DNA from 2 places in the Psychromonas sp. KJ10-2 genome. Region 2 is predicted to be linked to the other one. Evidence: predicted binding sites of a transcription regulator. Region 2 holds the regulator's gene; the other holds the start of a gene.
What was found. The regulator NrdR, encoded in region 2, represses ribonucleotide reductase genes. The targets are predictions, from matches to a motif close to AAACACNANATNTNGTGTTT.
Positions count from the first base shown of each region.

Region 1: nrdD (anaerobic ribonucleoside-triphosphate reductase) is a predicted target of NrdR. The motif match lies at 5,362-5,381, and genes of this name have one in related genera.

Region 1 covers NZ_CP178827.1:3,385,889-3,393,804, forward strand. Annotated here, with positions in the region: gene rsxG (electron transport complex subunit RsxG) at 1-130, opposite strand, end outside; gene rsxD (electron transport complex subunit RsxD) at 127-1,182, opposite strand; gene ACLKL2_RS16585 (hypothetical protein) at 1,189-1,341, opposite strand; gene rsxC (electron transport complex subunit RsxC) at 1,428-3,965, opposite strand; partial or broken gene rsxB (electron transport complex subunit RsxB) at 3,967-4,538, opposite strand; gene rsxA (electron transport complex subunit RsxA) at 4,535-5,113, opposite strand; gene nrdD (anaerobic ribonucleoside-triphosphate reductase) at 5,393-7,537, shown strand; gene nrdG (anaerobic ribonucleoside-triphosphate reductase-activating protein) at 7,550-7,916, shown strand, end outside.
Region 2 covers NZ_CP178827.1:16,846-24,761, reverse strand. Annotated here, with positions in the region: gene ACLKL2_RS00095 (DMT family transporter) at 1-11, opposite strand, end outside; gene ACLKL2_RS00090 (DUF445 family protein) at 511-1,230, opposite strand; gene nusB (transcription antitermination factor NusB) at 1,343-1,771, opposite strand; gene ribH (6,7-dimethyl-8-ribityllumazine synthase) at 1,777-2,244, opposite strand; gene ribBA (bifunctional 3,4-dihydroxy-2-butanone-4-phosphate synthase/GTP cyclohydrolase II) at 2,307-3,413, opposite strand; gene ACLKL2_RS00070 (riboflavin synthase) at 3,686-4,348, opposite strand; gene ribD (bifunctional diaminohydroxyphosphoribosylaminopyrimidine deaminase/5-amino-6-(5-phosphoribosylamino)uracil reductase RibD) at 4,350-5,489, opposite strand; gene nrdR (transcriptional regulator NrdR) at 5,520-5,978, opposite strand; gene msrA (peptide-methionine (S)-S-oxide reductase MsrA) at 6,347-6,883, shown strand; gene ACLKL2_RS00050 (bifunctional diguanylate cyclase/phosphodiesterase) at 6,958-7,916, opposite strand, start outside.

The sequences.
Region 1 (7,916 bases), 630 kb from region 2:
GTAAGGCAATTTGTTCCTGTTGTTGAATGACAGGTTGCGTTAATACATTTACCAAGGCGATTGCACCTGTACAAAGTACTGCAAATATACCAAGTAATAGCGCATTACGGCTGATTGCTGGCATCATCATGAGCGTCTTCTCCCATAAACTTTAGGTTTGGTGTAGTAATCAATTAATGGCACACATATGTTTGCTAGTAACACTGCAAAAGCCACTGCGTCAGGGTAACCACCAAAATCACGAATAATCACCACTAATAATGCACATAGTAACCCGTAGGCGATACGTCCTTTTACTGTAGTACTGGCGGTAACAGGGTCGGTTAAGATGAAGAAAGCACCAAGCATAGTTGCGCCTGAGAATAAATGATAAAGCGGTGAAGGGAACAACTCAGGATCTGTTGCAAAAGGGATGAAAGAGTAAACAATCATACCTACTAAGAAACTCGCTGGGATGTACCACAAAATTATCTGTTTTTTGAGTAAGTAAAGGCCGCCTGCTAAGAAGGCTAAATTAACCCATTGGCTACCTTGCTGTGAGTCTGGACTGAATAAGGTGGTTTTCAGTGTGTCAGAAATAGTGTCTCCTACGTGTAGCGCATTACGAATGGTTTCTAATGGTGTCGCTAAGGTAAAGCCATCAATTGATGTCTTAATTTGAGTTACGCTATAACCGTCGATACTGTAACCTGTGAAGATTAAGCTCAATGTATCATTGATTGTCACTGGAAAGGCCTGCATTGACTCAATAGGCAACCAAGCGGTCATTTGCACTGGGAATGAGATTAATAACAACACATATCCGGCCATAGCTGGATTGAAAATGTTTTGTCCAAGCCCACCGTAGAGTTGTTTTACTACAACAATAGAAAAGGCGGTACCAATCACAATCACCCACCATGGTGCAAGCGAGGGGATAGAGATAGCTAATAATACCGCAGTGACAATTGCCGTATAATCTTTAATGCTATTGATAAAAGGGCGCTTGCGTAACGTAAGAAAAATAGCTTCCGATGCAACAGCTGTTGCTATCGCTAGTGCGATTTGTACATAGATGCCTAGACCGAACAGGTAGCTATGTACAAGCACACCAGGTATTAAAGCTAATACAACCATTTTCATGATGTCAGGCGTACGGCGTCTTATACGTTGGTGCGGTGAGGTCGAACTGAAAAATGCCATAACTTATTAATCCTTCTCTGCCTGTTTTTTGGCTTTTGCTTTGGCAATGGCTGCCGCTATTCTTGCTTTTTTGTCATCCACAGGATTTTCTTCTACTGGTTCTTCTGATACCGAGCCAGCTTGTGATTGTGCAGGTTGTGCCTTAGCTTCTTCAGCCATTTTTTTCTTAGCTTTAGCGCGAGCAACGGCTGCAGCGATGGCTGCTTTTTTAGGATCAACTTCTGCTTTATCTTCAACGCCATTTTCTAGGTCATTGTCTGTTGAATCTGATCTTGAAGCTTGCTCTTTAGCTTCTGTAGCTGCTTGTTTCTTCGCTTTAGCGCGAGCAACGGCTGCAGCGATGGCTGCTTTTTTAAGATCAACTTCAGTTTCAACATTACCTTCTGAAGTATCTGATGTTGTAGGCTGATCTTTAGCTTCTGCGGCTGCTTTTTTCTTCGCTTTAGCGCGAGCAACAGCTGCAGCGATTGCCGCTTTTTTAGGATCAACTTCAGTTTCAACGTTATCTTCTGAAGCGTCTGATGTTGTAGGCTGATCTTTAGCTTCTGCGGCTGCTTTTTCTTCGCTTTAGCGCGAGCAACAGCTGCAGCGATTGCCGCTTTTTTAGGATCAACTTCAGTTTCAACGTTATCTTCTGAAGCGTCTGATGTTGTAGGCTGATCTTTAGCTTCTACGGCTGCTTGTTTCTTCGCTTTAGCGCGAGCAACAGCTGCAGCGATTGCCGCTTTTTTAGGATCAACTTCAGCTTCAACGTTATCTTCTGAAGCGTCTGATGTTGTTGGCTGATCTTTAGCTTCTGCGGCTGCTTTTTTCTTCGCTTTAGCGCGAGCAATGGCAGCTGCTACCGCTGCTTTCTTTGGATCAGTTTCAATATTATTTTCAGATGAATCTGATTGCGCTTTAGCCTCTGCTGCTGCTTGTTTTTTCGCTTTAGCGCGAGCAATGGCAGCTGCTACCGCTGCTTTCTTTGGATCAGTTTCAATATTATTTTCAGATGAATCTGATTGCGCTTTAGCCTCTGCTGCTGCTTGTTTTTTCGCTTTAGCTCGTGCGATAGCAGCAGCGACAGTGGCTTTTTTCGGATCTGCATCTACATTATTTTCTGATTGAGTCCCGCTATCTGCTGCTTGTTTCTTGGCTTTTGCACGGGCAATGGCTGCTGCAACTTGGCTATTTGCTGCCGTTGGTTTATTGCCAGCTTCTGCTGGTGCTTCGCTATTGGCTTGTTTTTTGGCTTTAGCTCGGGCTAAGGCCGCTGCAACTAAGTCTTCACCACCATTCTTATCTTGCATTTGTTCTTTGCGTTTTTCAGCGGCTAACTTGTGTTTTAATTGACGTTGCTGTTTCTCTGTTTCTAAACGTCGCTCTCTATCTTCATGGCGTTTACGAGCAATAGCAGCTTTTTCAGCTTCAAACTTAGCAGCTTTAATTTGTGATTTAGAAACACGGTAATATTCAACTAAAGGAATATGACTCGGACACACAAAAGCACAAGCGCCACATTCGATACAGGCAGATAGGTCGTATTCCTCTAGTTTTTTATGGTCTTCACTTTGTGAGTACCAAAGTAACTGCTGCGGTAATAGCTCTACTGGACAGGCCTCTGCACATTCACTGCAACGGATACAGTTCATCTCAGGCTCTGGTTGCGGTAACTCCTTTTCCGTTGGCGCAAGAATACAGTTACAGGTTTTTGATACCGGCATACTTGGGTCGCTAACGGTGAAACCCATCATTGGGCCGCCAATAATCAATTGTTGGTGATGTAAAGCATTTAACCAATAAGTATCTAATAAGTGTTGAATCGGTGTACCGATACGCACGCTGGCATTACCTTTACGGGCAAAGGCGTCACCAGTAATAGTGACGATACGTGAAACCAGTGGTTTACCGTTGATGATGGCTTCTTTAACGGCAAAGGCTGTCCCGACGTTAAACATAGAGATGCCTAATTCTGAAGAGTGTTTGTTGATTGGTGTTTGCTCACCAGTTAACACTTCAATCAGTTGTTTCGCACTTCCTGAAGGGTAACGAGTTGGAATAACACGTAATAAGATGTTGTCCGCAGCACCGGGAATGCTTTGTAATGATTTAGTGAATGCTTCAATGGCTTCCGGTTTGTTATCTTCAACAGCAAATATGGTTAATTTAGGCTGTAAAATGTGTTGCAGTATATTAATGCCTTCGATTATCTCATCGGCATGCTCTTGAATTAAACGGTCATCAGCTGTGATGTAAGGTTCACATTCAATGGCATTGATGATTAATAAGCGGTTTTCACTGTGTGCTAATTTTAAATGCGTAGCAAAACCTGCGCCGCCTAAACCCACAATACCTGCTTGTTGAGTCGCTTCGATTAAGGTGGCTGGCATCTCTTGACGATAATCGCTAAAACCTTGAGAAGGGAAAGGTCTATCTAAACCATCGGTCTCAATCACTATCGATAACACTGGAAGGCCCGAAGGGTGGCAGTCAGTTCTTGGCTCAATGGCTTTGACCACACCCGAACTACTTGCATGTTGTACAACTAAGGCACCATACACTTTGGTTAAAGGTTGGCCTTTTAATACGGTATCGCCTACTGCTACCAGTAATTGCGGAATATGACCTTTTTGCTCAACGGCAATGATCAATTCTTCTGGAATACCCGCATCGGTAATAGGACTTTGGTTACTTTGCAGTTTATTTTGTTCAGGGTGCACACCACCGTGAAAATCCCACATTTTACCAGCCGCAATCTGCTCTAATTTTTTATCACTTAATAAATTGCTTTTTTGTGTCATGTTACGGCTCGTTACTGCTGTCGGTTGTAATCGTTTTTGTTGGGATAGTCTGTAAATTCCATTGCCAGTTTTGTGTGGTAATTTGAATCGGTAACATATCAATACAATCTGTTGGACATGGTGCTACACATAGTTCACAGCCAGTACATTCGTCTGTGATCACTGTGTGCATTTGTCGAGTGGCACCTAAAATAGCGTCTACGGGACACGCCTGAATACATTTAGTACAGCCGATACATTCATCTTCTCGTATTAAGGCAATCATTTTAGGTTTTTCTTCACCTTCTAATTGCTTAGGTTCAATGCCCATACGGTCTGCTAATTGTTGCATTACCGCTTCACCGCCAGGGGGCATTTATTAATATCATCACCTTCTGCAATGGCTTTTGCGTACGGTTTACAACCTGGGTAACCACATTGCCCACATTGTGTTTGTGGCAGCATCGCATCCAACTCTTCTACGATTGGATCTTCTTTTACTTTAAAACGAATTGATGAGTAGCCTAATAGGGAACCAAAAATCAGCCCTAAAACACCTAAGGTGACAATGGCAATTACAATACTGATGATCATTTAATTAACCCAGTAAAGCCCATGAATGCTAATGACATTAAACCTGCTGTGATCATAGCGATAGATGCTCCTTTAAAAGGTAACGGAATATCCGCTGCGCTGAGGCGCTCACGAATAGAAGAAAATAAAATAAGCACTAAAGAGAAACCTACGCCTGCACCTAAACCATAGATAACAGACTGCGCGAAGTTATGTTGCTCAGTTAAGTTTAATAAGGCTAAGCCTAAAATCGCACAGTTAGTGGTGATTAGCGGTAAGAATATGCCCAGCAAACGATATAGCGTAGGGCTGGTTTTATTCATGACCATCTCTGTAAATTGTACTACTACGGCGATCACTAAGATAAAGCTCAATGTTTGCAAATAATGTAAACCTAGTGGCTCAAGTAAGTAAGTATTTACAATATAGGAAAGCGCCGCCGTTAAGGTTAAAACAAAGGTGGTCGCTAAAGACATACCTACGGCTGTTTCAATCTTATTAGACACCCCTAAAAATGGGCATAGGCCTAAAAACTTTACTAGCACAAAGTTGTTCACTAACACTGTGCCAAAAAAGAGTAAAAAGTAATCGCTCATAAATAATAATTCCACTACTGACTGTAGGTTATTTTATGCATAAAAAAGAGGGCTATTGTAACAACAAAATCTACCCATTTCAGTGTCAAAATGCAGTCAATTTTGGTGATAGCCTGATTTCTTCTGTGATTAAAAAAATCAAGACTGAATTTTGTTGATAAATCCTGCACTTATTTACTATTAAGGATACGCCTTTTATAAACTTGATTCACATCAATAATCTATATTTAGTGTTACGTATAGTTCTTTGTCACTATATATTGTGTTTTGGAGTGTTTGATGAAACCCGTTGTGATTAAGCGAGATGGTAGCCAAGTTCTCTTTGATGGAGAGCGAATTAAAGTAGCAATTAGTAAGGCTGCAAAGGCGATTAATGATAATAAAGTACAACCGGAGTTAATTGCACATGAAGTAAGTAACTCATTACTTCAACAACAAAGTGTCGATATACACGATATTCAAGATGCCGTTGAAGCCTGCCTGATGAAAAATGGCCACCTTGAGTTAGCGCGAGTTTATATTGAGTATCGACATGATCGCGATATTGCACGCGAACGGAAAAGTAAATTAAACTATGAAATAGATGGTTTGATAGCACAAAGTAATGCCTCTTTGTTGAATGAAAATGCTAATAAGGACGGCAAAGTCATTCCCACTCAACGTGATTTATTAGCCGGCATTATTGCTAAGCATTATGCTAAATCTTATATGTTGCCACGAGATGTAGTGCAAGCGCATGATCGCGGTGAAATTCATTATCATGATCTAGATTACGCACCATTTTTTCCGATGTTTAATTGCATGTTGATTGATATTAAAGGGATGTTTACTCAAGGTTTTAAAATGGGTAATGCGGAGATTGAAGAGCCCAAGTCAATTTCAACGGCAACAGCAGTGACAGCGCAGATAATTGCCCAGGTTGCCAGCCATATTTATGGCGGAACAACCATTAATGGCATTGATACAATACTTGCACCTTACGTGACAAAAAGCTTTGAAAAGCATCTGCTTACCGCTAAACAGTGGTCAATTGAAGATGCTCATGCCTTTGCAACACAACAAACGGAAATTGAATGTTATAACGCGTTTCAATCATTAGAGTATGAAGTGAATACTCTGCACACAGCTAACGGACAGACTCCTTTTGTTACTTTTGGTTTTGGATTAGGAGTCGATTGGCAGTCGCGTTTAATTCAAAGTGCCATTTTAAAAAATCGTATTGCTGGATTAGGCAAGAACAGAAAAACCGCTATTTTTCCGAAGTTAGTGTTTGCTATTAAAAACGGCATCAATCTCAAAGAGGATGACCAAAACTACGATATCAAGCAATTGGCGTTACGTTGTGCCTCGCAGCGAATGTACCCTGATATTTTAAATTATGACAAAGTCGTTGAGGTGACTGGTTCCTTTAAAACACCAATGGGATGCCGAAGCTTCCTCGACCGCTACCAACAAACCTCTCTGACAGAAGCAGGTGAAATAGACTCTGAATTGATTCACGATGGCAGGGGGAACCTCGGGGTGGTAAGTATTAACTTACCTCGTATTGCGCTGCAAGCAAAGGGAGATGTAAAACTCTTTGATCAGATGTTAAATGAACGATTAAAACTCGCAAAGCAAGCGTTAGATACTCGTATTAGTCGACTTAGTGATGTTAAAGCAAGCGTTGCACCTATTTTATATATGGAAGGTGCTTGTGGGGTTCGATTAAAAGCTGATGATTGCGTGGCTGATGTATTTAAGCATGGCCGTGCTTCAATCTCTCTGGGCTATATTGGCTTGCATGAAACGGTAAATGCTTTATTTGGTCATGATCAGCATATTTTTGATAATGGAGTTAAGCAACAAAAGTCTCAACAAATACTCAGCGTATTGAAACAAGCTGTTCAAGATTGGTCTGCAGAATCGGGTTATGCCTTTAGTTTATATTCCACTCCTTCGGAAAATTTATGTGACCGTTTTTGTCGTTTAGATGCCAAAGAGTTTGGTATTGTGAATGGTGTAACGGATAAAGGTTATTATACAAACTCATTCCACTTAGATGTGGAAAAATCGGTCAACCCTTACGATAAAATAGATTTTGAAATGGTTTACCCTGCAATCAGCAATGGTGGTTTTATCTGTTATGGCGAATACCCGAATATGCAACATAACTTAAAAGCCTTAGAAAATGTTTGGGATTATAGTTACAGCCGAGTGCCTTACTACGGGACAAATACACCCATTGATGAATGTTACGAATGTGACTTTACTGGTGAGTTTGAATGCACCAGTAAAGGCTTTGTATGTCCAAACTGTGGTAACTCAGATCCGGAAAAAGTAGCAGTAACACGACGTGTTTGTGGTTATTTAGGTAGCCCAGATGCGCGGCCTTTTAACGAAGGTAAGCAAGAGGAAGTTAAGCGAAGAGTAAAGCATTTATAGAGGTGTTAGTTGATGCATTATTCTAAATATTTCCCTGTTGATGTGGTTAATGGTGAAGGTACACGTTGTACGTTATTTGTATCTGGTTGTGTACATCAATGTAGGGGATGTTATAACCAATCAACTTGGTCTTTAACGGCAGGGCAGTTATTTACCGAGCAGCTTGAACAGCAGATTATTGATGATCTCAATGACCAGCGAATTGTCAAACAAGGGCTGACTTTATCCGGCGGAGATCCATTACATCCGGCAAATCTTGAAACAGTATTGAAGTTAGTGAAACGCGTTAAGCAATCGTGCCATGGAAAAACGATCTGGGTATGGACGGGTTATGTATTAGATGAATTAACTGCTGAGCAGCGTTTGATATTACCTTGGA
Region 2 (7,916 bases):
AATAACCACAACGCATTTAGCCAGCTACCTCGGCTCTTTTGTGTATTGATTTGTTCTGCTTTTAACTCTTTGTTCTGGTTATCTTTTACATCAAAATAAAATGCTTTACGGCCAAGAATAATCCTAAAAACAGGCTGCCCGATAACAAACGGATCACAGTGAAACTACCTGCATCCACTTGCTCGTCTCCTAATGCTAAACGGCAAAAAACAGAGTTCGCAGCAAAAGCTATTAATGCAAAGCTAGTTAAAAAAAGGTTTTATACGTATTATAAGCAGTATTTATCATGACTAAGCTCTTATTATTTAAAAAGTTAATAATTAGTTATGACAGATTTATTGGAAAGTGTCTAATCATGTTAAATATATAACTATAAGATTTAGAACAAAGAACTAGGGATCAGTTATAAGTAGTTTTACATAGCTAGGAAAAATTGAGACTGAAGATTGAATAGAAAGGATAATTGAAAAAGGTTATCTCACTATCATAAAATAACCTTTAAGCAATTGATTATGCAACAATCAAGGCACTAATAAAACCAATTAAGCCACCAAATACACCACCCCAAACCACTAACCAGCCTAGATGTTTACGGATCATCGCTTGAATAATCTCTTTAACAATTTGCGGTGTTAGTTCATTTAAACGCTGCTCAATGATGCTTTCAATTTTAGTTAGAATACTGTTCATCATTTCAGGTTGATCCATTTCACTTTGCAACAGTTCATTAAACTTATCAGATTGTGTTAACTCAATAACCGAGCTTTTCATATGTTTAATAAATGGTTCACGTAATGGTTGTAAAGACTCTTCTCCACCAAACATAGCAAGCATACTGCCAAAAGAAGACTCCATGATCACTTTAATTAAACCATCATAAGTTGGGTTTAAGTCTATTTTCTCGATCACAGGCTCTAAATTTAATTGTGATGATGAAAAGCTACCTGCAGATAAAAAACGCTCTACATTTTGCGCGGTAAAAAACTGCTTCATCATCAGGTTTCTAATACCCGATTTAAACTCTTCAAAGTGAGCAGGTATAACGCCTGAGCCATATAAAAGTGGTACTTTTTCAAAAAGCATGAATACTGCAAGCCAGTTTGTGACTGCACCTGATAAGGCAAATAATCCCACCATCACTAAGATAGAAGAAGCAGTGCTTTCCTCAAGTAATAGGCCAATCACTAAAATTAATGCAGCAATTAAATTAGTCATTAAACTTTTATTCATGGTTTTTCCTTATGTTGATTAATGATTTAATAGACTTTGATATGATATTTTTAACAAAAAAATCCAGTTATAAATAACTGGATTCAATAACAATATAAAATGTAATTAGTGTTTATTTAGCAATATCTTCACGTAACTTTAAGCTACGAAGTGCTTTGTCTAATACACCATTTACAAATTTGTATGACTCGTCAGTAGCAAAGTCTTTTGCTAGTTCAATCGCTTCATTTAATACCACTTTATGCGGTACATCAGTACGGAAAGTCAATTCAAACATAGCTAAACGCAACACAGCAAGATCAACCATATCAACATCGTCAATTTTACGAGAAAGATACGGTGCTAATTTATCATCTAAAGCATCAGCGTTTTTAACCACACCCATTAACAGCTCTTTAAAGTAAGGTACGTCTGCTTTAGACATATCTTGATCTACTGCAAACTGCTCTACAATCTGTGTTACACCTGCTTGAGTGATTTGCCATTGGTAAACTGCTTGTACTGCAAACTGGCGAGCACGGCGACGTTCAGCTGGTTTCATTGCCATTATCCTAATTCCACCATTACGTTAACCATTTCTAACGCACTTAAAGCTGCTTCATTACCTTTGTTACCCATTTTAGTACCAGCACGCTCAATCGCTTGATCGATAGAGTCAGTAGAAAGTACACCAAATGCAACTGGTACACTGTAGTCTAAAGAAACTTGTGCTAACCCTTTATTACATTCGTTAACCACTAATTCAAAGTGCGGTGTACCACCACGAATAACACAACCTAATGCCACGATTGCATCGAATTTTTCAGATGCAGCAACACGCTTAGCAGTTAGTGGTAACTCAACAGCGCCAGGTACACGAACTACAGTGATATTGTCATCTGCAATTTGACCAGTTCGTTTAAGGGTATCAACGGCACCAGCTAATAATTGCTCGTTAATAAAGCTGTTAAAGCGAGAAATCACGATTGCGATTTTAGCGTGTGGAGCGGCTAAGCCACCTTCAATTATTTTCATTTTCTACCCTTATTACAAAATTTTGTGCATTCTAACACAATTTATTTCTATATCGACACTGTTTATTCAGTGATATATTCAACCACTTCAAGACCAAAACCTGAAAGTGCATGATATTTCTTCTGCGAACTAAATAGTGCCATTTTCTGAACACCTAGGTCACGTAGTATTTGCGAGCCTACACCAACACGACGGCTAGCACCTTGTGCTTTGGCAGCAACACGTTCACCAGCATCTTCTTGCTTGATATATTTAATTTGTTCAATTAATGATTCAGCTGTTTCTTGGTGCCCTAGCATCACTAATACACCGCCATCTTTTGCTAAACGTGCTAAAGCGGTATGCATTGGCCACGTACGTGGCGCTAAACGATCTGAGAAGAAGTTATCAGCAAAGGTATTTTGTAAGTGAACACGTACATTAGTCGTATCGTCCGCTTTTACTTCACCATTTACTAGCGCAAAGTGCACTTGCTTATCAATAGTGTCTTGGTAAGCAACCAGATCAAATTCACCAAACTCAGTGGGTAATTTACACTCGCTAACACGTTCGATAGTTGTTTCATTGTTGTTACGGTATTCAATTAAGTCCGCTACCGTACCTAATTTAATGTCATGTTTTTCAGCAAAAATCTCTAAATCAGCTCGGCGAGCCATGCTGCCGTCTTCTTTTAGAATTTCTACAATCACACCAGCAGGCTCACGACCAGCTAGACGAGCTAAATCACAACCCGCTTCAGTATGTCCTGCACGTGTTAATACACCACCTTCTTGTGCTTTTAGTGGGAAAATATGACCAGGCATTACAATATCAGTTGGTTTTGCATCTTTTGCGATAGCTGCTAATACAGTGACAGCTCGGTCTGCTGCTGAAATACCAGTAGTCACGCCTTCAGCTGCCTCAATAGAAACAGTGAAGTTAGTTGAGAATGCGGCGGTGTTATCTTCTACCATTAATGGTAATTTAAGTTGTTCACAACGCTGCTCTGTTAGGGTTAAACAGATTAAGCCTCGACCGTGTGTCGCCATAAAGTTAATCGCTTCTGGTGTCACCATATCCGCAGCCATGATCAGATCACCTTCATTCTCGCGATCTTCATCATCCATTAGGATAACCATTTTACCTAAGCGAATATCTTCGATAATTTCTGCGCTTGTATTCAACTTCATTTTTTGCCCTTAATGCTTTGTACTACTAAAAGAGGTACATATACCAATCACGCTAATTAACTGATCTATTTTACTGGTAAAAATAACTTATTTCTTTGTTGTGATTTTCGCAAATAGAATAACTATTAAAGAGTTAACATCTTTTGGTTAATTCTCCGATAGACTATTAACGAAGTTAATCGTCGAAAGGCTTAAATTACGCCTTGAACTAAGTCTCTTTCCCTGCGCAAAATTTAGTTCACTTATTTAATGTAATTGGTATTCAATTTTTATTAACCCATGAAACCGCTTTTTGCTAGCAGCTCCATTGTTGTTTGTTGTTTTTCAGTTGGTTGTGCGGCTTGCTCACCTAACATTAAACGCTCTAGGTAACGCGCAATCACATCAACTTCTAAGTTAACTTGGCTACCGACACGGTATTGCTGCATAGTCGTTTGACTGATGGTGTGCGGGATAATAGTTAATTTAAACTGAGCACCGTCTACATCGTTGGTGGTTAAACTAATACCATCAACGGTAATTGATCCTTTTTTAGCAATATATTTAGCTAAATTGCTTGGTGCTTTTATCCAATATTCAACGGCATTACCTAAAGGAGAAATGGCAGTAACTTCACCAATACCGTCTACATGACCGCTGACAATATGGCCGCCAAAACGGTCATTCATCTGCATTGCCTTCTCTAAATTCACTAAGAATCCAGGCTGGATGCCAGAAAAAGCACTCAACTTCAGCGTTTCATAGGAAAGGTCAACATCAAAGCTGTCTTCAGTTAAACGTGTGACAGTTAAGCAAACACCATTATTGGCAATACTATCACCCAGTTTAACATCCTCCATGCCTAACTCTCCAGCATGTACAGTAATGGTCATATCTTTTTCATTTTTCTTAATTGCAGTGACTTTACCCACTGCCGCTACTATGCCTGTAAACATATTACTCTCGATGGTTAATCAGACGGATATCCTCACCTACTTTTACAACTGAATGTAATTGCAGTTTAACGATATCGTTCATCGTGGAAAATTCTGGTAAGTTTACTAAGTTTCTACCCTGATCGCCCAGTAATTTTGGTGCTTGGTAAAGAATAAATTCATCTACCAAATCCTTTTTAAAAAACTCACCGGCTAAGGTTGCGCCAGCTTCGACCCATAAGTCATTAATTTCGCGAGCATTAAGCGCTATCATTAAGGCTTGTAAATCAACTTGATCATCGCTGTTGGCAGGCACAATAATTTGTTCAATTTGTGCTTTTTTACTGGAGAATTCCGCAGAATCACGCGCCACAGTAGAAACAATCCATACCTTGCCAGGTAGATCAAACAGTTTTTCGTTCAAACTCAGTTTATTCTGTGAGTCTAAAATAATGCGTATTGGTTGACGTAATTCAGCTTCACTCATTATTGCAGAATCAAAATCAGTACTCTTCAATAGCTCTTGATAGCGAACATTCAGACTAGGGTCATCGGCAAATACGGTTTGATTACCGGTCAAAATAGCACTTTGTTGAGCACGGTAATATTGAACATCAGCACGAGCAGAAGGCCCAGTTATCCATTTACTTTGACCATTTTTTAAGGCGGTTTTACCATCTAAACTGGACGCCATTTTTACTGTAATACGTGGACGCTTATATTTCATTCGCGTGAGAAAGCCTAAATTTAACGCTTCCGCTTCCGCTGTTAATAAACCAACATCAACCTGTATACCCGCTTCTTCTAAAATACGAATACCACCACCAGCTACTTTAGGGTTGGGATCAACCATAGCAACAATGACACGTTTTACACCCGCTTTCACTAACGCTAATGCGCATGGTCCTGTGCGACCAAAATGTGCACAAGGCTCTAAGGTCACATAACAGGTAGCATTAGCAGCTTGCGCTCCAGCCATCGCTAAAGCATGTACTTCTGCATGTGGAGTGCCTGCTTTTTGATGAAAACCTTCACCAACAATTCCTCCATCTTTGACAATCACACAACCCACATTAGGGTTGGGAGAAGTGGTGAAGCGGCCTTTTTTAGCAAGTGATAAGGCAAGTTGCATGAAATTATTATCAGAATCAGTAAATGGCATCTATTAATACTTTTTTAATTATTGAACTGTTTATTTGTTTGGAATATCTAGTTTGGCGATCTCTTCACCAAACTCTTTAATATCTTCAAAAGAACGATACACAGAAGCAAATCGGATGTAAGCGATTTTATCTAACCCTTTTAGAAGATCCATCACCAACTCACCGACCATCTTACTTGGAATTTCTCGCTCACCTGTTGCTCGCAAAGTGGACTTTAATTTATTAACTGCACTCTCAACAGCTTCAATGCTGACCGGCCTTTTCTCTAGTGCGATATTAATACCTGCCAGCAGTTTTTCTTCGTTAAAAGGTTCACGGCTACCATCAGATTTTATTAAACGAGGCATAATTAATTCAGCAAGTTCAAAGGTGGTAAAACGCTCATTACATTCGTTACATAAACGACGGCGACGTACCTGTGAACCTTCAGATACCAAACGAGAATCGATCACCTTGGTATCTTGAGCGTAGCAAAAAGGACAAAACATGGCGTATTTCTCTGTGTAATAAACGGGAGTTACTTATATGGGGCTTAAACACTCAAGTAAGCAACTAATATTAAAGCTTAAAATTGCTCAGTAAGTTAACATAAATTTCACAATATTTGGGATTTTTATCGGTAATATTTAGTAATTTGCTGCGAATAATGAATCGCTATTTTACTGCGTTTATTATCTGGTAAAGGAAACAGAACCTAAATCTGCCTCAGTACATATTATGTAGTTAGAATACAGAGCATATAAAATACAAGGTCACCTAGCTTTCAACGGGTAGTTGGTTTGCTCTATCCGATACTATAGACTGTTATTATTATAATTATCCCCTTGATAAATTTATCAATAACCTGAGAGGCTGTATGGCACAAGAAAAGATGGTAGTAGGCGGAGGTTGCTTCTGGTGTGTAGAAGCTGCTTTTAATCAAATTGAAGGCGTTATTAACGCGGTTTCTGGTTACGCAGGCGGCAATGCATCAGATGCAAACTATAAAGCCGTATGTACTGGTGAGACTCAACATGTTGAAGTCGTTGAAATTACTTTTGATAATCAAGTGATCAACTTTACGCAATTATTAACACTGTTTTTTACGGTGCACGATGCAAGCCAAGTTAATCGGCAAGGTAACGATATCGGTACTCAGTATCGTACTGTTATATTTTATCAAAGCAGTGAGCAACAACAAATCGCTGAACAGATGATCAACGATATCAATCAACAACAACTATTTGGTCAGGATATTGTGACTCAACTTGAACCTGCTTGTGAGTTTTTTGTGGCAGAAGATTACCACCAAAATTACTACCTTAATAACCCTAACCAAGGTTATTGTATGGCTGTTATTGCACCTAAGTTCCAAAAATTTAAAGATCAACATCAAGCATTATTAAAACAGTAAATTGAGGTCAATCCATAAACAAATAAGCCCCGTACACAGTACGAGGCTTATTATATTGATAATAATGAGGTTAGTTAGCTAATATAAGTTGGTGGTGTAATAAAGCCTTGGTAACCGTTAGCATGTAAACTCTTCAGCATGTCTAACTGTTCTTGGTCCTCTACAGCTGTGATAATCACTTCAATATCTAAACCACGCGCGGTGTTAATCACGGCACGACTTAATGCTAGACGTTCTGTTAATTCATCAACTTCCATCTCATTTTTCAAGTTACAAGATAAAGATTGATCTAACTTAACATAGTTAGGTTTAATTGTTTGTAAGTAAGCCACTGAGCCAATTTCTCGACCATAGTGGTCAATACCGACTTTACCACCCTGCTGTTTAACGATATTAGTAAATTTCTGAGACTGTTTAGGATAAGTTAATACCGTACTTTCTTGAATCTCAAAATGGTAACGTTGTGGATTCTTTTGACGGCTCATAAATAAGCCTAACCAGTCATGGAAATGTAAATCTAAAATACTATCCTGGGTAATGTTTATCGCCACATTTTCTTGTTTCGATAAAATAGTTGAGTGTTCCGCAATCACTTTTAATAAAGATTGGTCAAACTCACTACCTAATTCTAACTGTTCAATATAAGGCATAAATTGCGCTGCACGAACTACATTTTCTTCAATTTGTAAGCCACTGTAAATCTCACGTTGCATCACAGTACCATCAGCAAAAGATAATGCTGGGTGCCACTGTAATAGGAAGTTACGTTTAACGATTGCCTCTTGTAATAGCTCACGCCATTGCTCTATCTGCGTATCTTGTTGTTCGTTGTTATCAAACCATTGGCAAACTTCTTTTTCCGCTAATGCAGACTGTAATGCATTATCGGCGTTACCTAATAATTGAGAAGCCGTCATGCCTTGTGCTCTAACTGCCACACCAATAGCAAACTGATCTTCTTCATTATAATTTGCACTCACCATCGCCTGATTAATAATGCGGATAACATTTTGTAAATACACTTTTAATTGCT